2 regions of the Gloeocapsopsis sp. IPPAS B-1203 genome follow, and region 1 is predicted to be linked to the other one. Evidence: riboswitches for the same ligand, from Rfam matches in the RefSeq annotation. Region 1 holds a riboswitch; the other holds the start of a gene.
The links. Region 1 has a riboswitch for cyclic di-AMP ahead of CSQ79_RS01270 (universal stress protein). Riboswitches for the same ligand answer to the same signal wherever they lie in the genome.
Positions count from the first base shown of each region.

Region 2: linked by a shared signal. The riboswitch ahead of CSQ79_RS17130 (hypothetical protein) and the one ahead of CSQ79_RS01270 (universal stress protein) in region 1 are both predicted to bind cyclic di-AMP.

Region 1 is NZ_PEIG01000001.1:259,494-262,619, forward strand. Features, by position in the region: gene CSQ79_RS01265 (pentapeptide repeat-containing protein) at 41-742, shown strand; gene CSQ79_RS01270 (universal stress protein) at 767-1,444, opposite strand; cyclic di-AMP (ydaO/yuaA leader) riboswitch at 1,543-1,719, opposite strand; gene CSQ79_RS01275 (SpoIIE family protein phosphatase) at 1,856-2,986, opposite strand; gene CSQ79_RS01280 (DUF1350 family protein) at 2,961-3,126, opposite strand, start outside.
Region 2 is NZ_PEIG01000009.1:197,102-200,227, forward strand. Features, by position in the region: gene CSQ79_RS17125 (YcjF family protein) at 1-653, opposite strand, end outside; cyclic di-AMP (ydaO/yuaA leader) riboswitch at 964-1,103, shown strand; gene CSQ79_RS17130 (hypothetical protein) at 1,231-1,434, shown strand; gene CSQ79_RS17135 (DUF937 domain-containing protein) at 1,651-2,196, shown strand; gene CSQ79_RS17140 (hypothetical protein) at 2,222-3,037, opposite strand.

The sequences.
Region 1 (3,126 bases):
CTCGAAAAATCTTTCTTCTGTAAACAGCTTTTCGCTTCCAATGGTACTACTTCCACAACGCTTACTTCAATTTACTGATTGGTTCTCACCAAAGCAAAACGTTATCTTATTCGACACACCAACTGCAGCTAATGAAATTGCTTTTATGTTGGGCGGCGAGTGGGATGGATGCAACGGTATCGTCATGAATAAATGTGATGAGGTTGCTGTCAATACTGCTGCTAGCTTAATCCAAGCACAATGGTGCTATTCTGGAGCAGAAGTAACTTATCTCACTCGATTGACTGCTAACGAGTTGCTACGACGCTATCAAGCCGGTGAAAAAAACTTTACTAATGCGAACTTAAGGGGTGTAACCATCACTTCTAACACATTGGTTGCAATCAATCTAAGTTGGGCAAAGTTGAGCGGTTCTAACCTTTGGCAAACCAACCTGAGCTATGCTGATTTAACTGCAGCAGATTTCACAAATGCTGATTTAGGTTTGACAAACTTGAGTAAAACAACTTTGTCAATGTGCAACTTAACAAGAGTAAACCTATCGCAAGCAAATCTCAAAGAGTCTAATTTATATCGTGCTTGCCTGAAAGATGCTGACCTCACACAAGCAGATCTTACAGGCGCAAATTTAACTTTAGCAGATCTTACAGGTGCAAACTTGAGTCAAGCTAAGCTAACTCTTGCAAATTTGGAAGGTGCTAAGGTTGTTGAAACTGAACTAGCAAAAGCTGAATTGTTGTGATGAGTGAGTTGTAAAGTCAACTTGTTAGTGAACACCAGCAAGTACTTTTCCTGTAGCAAAGTCTATACCTAGTACAGCACACGGAAAATTAGAACCAAGTTGCTGAACGATTAAATGATTTGCTGAGTTGCAACCTAAAAACAGCAAAGATGCATTTTCTGACTCTACAACTGCTTTGAGTTCTGAAGCAACGTTACCAAACCGCAGATGAGCAACAAGAGAACCCCGCCATTCTGCTGCAAGGCTCTTGGCTTGCCATAAAATTAAGTCAGCTTGTTCAAATAAATCTGGTGATGCGATGCGTGGCTGTAATAGTAGCATTTCTGAATGTTGTGTCGCATTCGACCGAGAACCTCTGTTGGCTACGTGAGCTAATTCTCGCGAAATACTCTCACTATATAACCTGCTTAGATCAAAACTAGGAGAAATTGGGCAATGGCGATGCTGAGTGTGTTCTTCTAGAACATACACTACGTGAACAGTAACTTGCTTTTGAGTTGCTAGGCGAGTTTGATGAGCAATCCACAAGGTTAGATCCAGTGCTGTTTGACTATTTGGAGAACTGTTATAACCCACAACCAAGTCAACCGACTTAGTGGTTTCCTGAATTTGCGATGCATCTGGTGCTAGCAGCATCATTCTTTCTATGACATTCGTTTCTGTTGCGCTTTGTAGGCGCGCTAACATTGGCTTGATGTTCATTCGCTAGATACCTTATGTCGAAAGCAGGTACAAAAAAACGAGCAGTACGAGCCTCAGACACTGAACGAGATACAAGTCATTGTAGAAATGCTTGCTCTTCAGTCTCCTCTCGATGCCTACGAAGTTAGCTGACGGGCTAGGACTGAGAGATGTCCTTCTGCTTTAATCTTTGGTTTTATCAAAATGATTAAAGCTCAATTTTAGATACGCCCCAGATTTTGGTTCCTCCGTTCTAGCCTTCTCTTAATTAATTTAAAATACAACTTTAAGAAGATTCTAGATTAGGCTGACTTACTCAAATTCACTAAATTCTACCATTGATTATTGTACCAAGCAACGTCTTGATTTTGTTTTCTAAATTAAGAAAAACTTATGTATTCAAAGGCTTTTTGAATTAACATTATTTATTCTTTAATTGTCAAATCTAATTTGAAGAATCGATAAATCATCCTCAAAGCTATCTTGAGAATTTATCTGGCTTAACTGAGATAAAATGTTGTCTAAATCACAATTACCTGCGGCATGATCAGCGCTGAGTAAATCAATAAAATGATCGAGCTGCCAAATTGAACCGTCAGCCAAATGCAGCTCATATACTCCATCGCTAAAAATATAAAGCGTACTCGACTCAGGGATCTGAAAAAACTTATCTTTGTAGTTGGTATCAGGAAACATACCAATAGGAATACTTGGAGTATCGAGTTTCGTTATTTGCAACGCAGGTGTTTCTGAGAATAAAACAGCAGGTGGATGTCCAGCATTAGCATAAATAAGTTGACGATTCACTCGGTTGTAAACTCCATACCAAATCGTAAAGTACTTAGAGTTTTGAGTGGTCATTTGAAAAGTATTGTTTAAGGCTCTCAGGACATCAGTCGGTTGATAATAATTAATGCCATCGAGAGCGCGAGAACGTAACATATTGAGTACTGAAATGGAAGGAAGTGTAGCTCCGAGTCCGTGTCCAGCAGTATCAAGTAGATAAATAGCTAAATAGTCAGGATCTAGCCAGTAGTAATCGAAGCAATCTCCACCCAGTCTTTGGGAAGGAATAAATCGAGAATTAATAGTCAGTGGTTCTTTGAGTTGTGGGGGAAGTAGCGATCGCACATAATCTGCGGCTTCACCTAATTCTGCTTCTAGCAATTGCTTTTGTTTTTGTAAATCCCGACTCATTTGGTGCAAGCGTAATCCAGCACGTACCCGCGCGGTAAGTTCATTTTGGTCAATTGGCTTGGTAATAAAATCATCTGCACCAGCATTAAGCGCTTGAACGCAATCAGCTACAGAATCTAAATCTGTCAGAAAAATAAAAAATACTAGCGATATCGGTTCAGCTTTAATTTTGCGACAAACATCTAGCCCACAGGTTTGCTGAATCATCCAATCGCAAATAACTAAACCAGGATACAACTGGCGTGCTAATGTAACTCCATCTTCACCATTATTAGTGACAACAACTTGATGGCCTTGATTTTCTAGTGCCCTTGAAAGCACGATCTGTACTGTCGGGTCATCATCGATTACTAAGATTAGAGACATGGGAAAAAGGATTGAGCCACAACACAATAGTGCGTTTTAGTTGATTTAAATCGCGATAGATTTCCTGCTTAAACCACTGTCCCATCGCATCAAATGGTGTAAAGTTTGTTCCAGTTTGCCACCTCACATCTTGACCTAAA
Region 2 (3,126 bases), on a different contig from region 1:
ACAACAAACAATAATAAATCGGCTTCTGTCGCCAATTGTCGTGCTAAGCGTTCGCGTTCGGTTCCTGCAACTCCTGCTTCTAAAATTCCTGGTGTATCGGTAATTAAAATCTTGCGTTCCATTCCTTTGAGCCGCAAGCTGTAAGTTTGCCCTTCTTGTGTTGTCCCCATTGGTGCAGCAACTTGTCCAACAATCCGCCCAAAAATAGCATTGACAAGCGAAGTTTTGCCTGCTGAACCTGTTCCAAAGACAACGACTTGCAACGCCCTACGCGACAAACTTGCTTCAATTTCCCGCGATCGCTCTAACAATGCTTGACGTGCCACTTCGTCTTGAATTTGTGTCAGTTGTTGTTGGATGGCACGTAGGTTTTCTTCGGCTGCATCAGTACGTTCTTCAGGAATCCGAATTTGGCGTTGTGCCCGTCGCCGCGATCGCTGTTCGCCTCTTTGTACGATTGCAATGTAGTAAATGACTACACCAATCAGCAATACTACCAAAGCAATAATCAAAAATAGCAACACATCCGCAAGTAGCGGTGAAGTGTAAGACAGTTGCCACAACAACTGTGACAAGCTAGCAAATAACCACAGTAATAGCCCTAAAACAACAATTAGGGCGACAAGCAGCATGACAATGCGTGGAAAAGGCATTTCAGAGGAATGACAAAGAGATGCTTTTGATCTTAGTCTGCTTGCTATTAACTTGAATGCGCCAGCAGGAATACAGCAAATAGAAACGCCACACATTGCGATCGCTGTATTTTCAGATATTAGTAAAACTTAATATTGCGTAAAAGTCTTACACAGATATCACTATAAGCTTAATGCTTTGGGCTTCCATCTCCTAGAGCGTCGATATCTATTTAGGAGGATTGCGTAGTAGAAAACATTCCGCTATATTACCCATAACTGATGAGTTATTAGCTTGAGAATCAAATATGCAAGTATTACTTATCAGCAACTTAGTGGGCAGCCTAATCTTCAACCGCTTGCGGTTAAAGAACGGAGGAACCAAATTTTGGGGCAAATCTCAGTCGATGAGAGAGACACCTTCCAGTCTTAGCCCGTCAGCTAACTTCGTAGGCAATGGAAGGAGTACCTTTGGACGTCAGCTTCAAGCCAAGTGTCCTAGGGTTCTCCCAGTAAATATCACTGACAATATAGTTGTGTGTATTTGCGAACATTTTGACCCACCTCGTCCACCGCTACAAGTAAACAGAGGTAAGGCATGAAAAATTATTACAAACAATGGATTCTACTTGCAAAACAAGAGCTGAATGGTATTGTTGTAGACTACACCGATCCCGAAGGAAACCATTACAGTGAACCCTTCTGTTTTCAAACTATTGATGAAGCGATCGCTTACGGTCAAGCCTGTATTGACCGTTTGATTCGAGTAAAATCTAAGTCTCCTATCCAAGCAGAGTCATAAAGACAAGCTATTGGCTGTTAGCAATTAGCTTTTAGCTTGGTGTTCAAAACAAAGGAGAGGAATTAGTAAATAACTATAAATTCCTAAGTCGAAAGCTGGCGCGATCGCGTTTTCTTACTCCCGATTCTGATGTCTTCAAATTTTTCTACTGTTAGCTAGAGGTTTTCAACTTGTTGAACAGGGAAAATTGATCTTGCCCATAACTTGAGAAAACCCATGAAACTTTTCGATCAAATTCTTGGTGCAATCAATAATCCTTCACAACAAGCAAGTTCTGGACAGCTAGCTAACATTCTAAACACAGTACAGCAGCTCAGCAGTAGCTACAATACTAATCCTTCCACAATGCAAACACTTATGTCTGTGGTAGGCAGTTCTGTGCGTTCAGGGCTACAACAAAAGCGTTCTAGAGACGGTTACGACCAAACACAAGCATATGTAAATCAATATAGTGGCGCCTCACCAAGTCCGCAAGCAGTTTCTGGACTTTTTTCTCAGAACCAGGTTCAACAGCTAGCACAACTTGCCGCGCAACGGACAGGTTTAAATCCAAACATGATTGTACAGATGTTGCCTATTTTAGTGCCAATTGTGCTGAATTTGTTGCAAAGTGGCAGCCGCGCGCAAAATGCCCCAAACAATCCTCAAACGAGTCAAAATACTGTACTAGACACTTTTTTGGATGCAAATGGCGATGGAGAAGTAGACATTGCTGATGTTATGCAGCTTGCTGGACGCTATCTTGGTCAATCGCGCTTTTAAAGGAGTTGTGAATTCCTCTGCTATCTTAGCGGGAAGCAATTTGTTCTCCCGCCCAAAGTTGCATTTGTCGTAGACCAAAAACAACAGGTTGCTCTACACTTGTTGCCAGTGATGTTTGCCCATTCTCTGCCACTGTCCACATTTGCCATTGCTCATCACCTAACTCACCAACCCGAAAGACAACTCGACTGGGATCAGTTTGACTCCAACCCAATAAAATTGACATGGCATGGTTATTGAAGACTTGTGCAGGAGCAAGTGTTGTTGTCCGGTTTTGATATCGATGCCAAACAACAGCATAATCAGAAATATCAGAAGTACTAAAGAAGCCTTCAAATTGACGTGCGAGTAAGCGATCGCTTGACTTTGACCAACCAATGGGAGATAAAATCGAGATAACTCCTGGCGTCGCGGCTTTTCCTTGCGTCATCAAATGAAGCGCCAATGGAGACGAGGCTTTGACTTCTTGTAGCTGTCCAGTGCGTAAGTTTTCTAAAAACATCACACTGCTGACTTGGCTACGATAAAGTTCTGGCTGTACTTGCATTTGAATGCGACTGTAAGCAGCATACTCGCCATCAGGAGAGAGTAGTGAATGGCTGCGGTAATACCGTACCCCAGAACCTTCGCGGGCACTGACATCCTCGTAAGTTTTCATCACCCAATTCCAAGGAACTGGATAAGGGCTATTTAGGGGATCGATTGATACTGAAGGCTGATCGCCAGTTTGTTGTTCTAAAGGAATAGATTTTAAGGACCTTGAAGCGATTGCTTCAAGAGATTGAGCCGAAGCAGACTGAATTAGTGTAACTCCAGTTGACGGCATGAGTAACATAGCCATAAGCAATTTGAGGCATGGCTGTGGGCGAAACCATCCTGAGAAATAGCGTTGTAGCATTTATACAGTTTTAGGTAGGGCGGTGGCGAGGT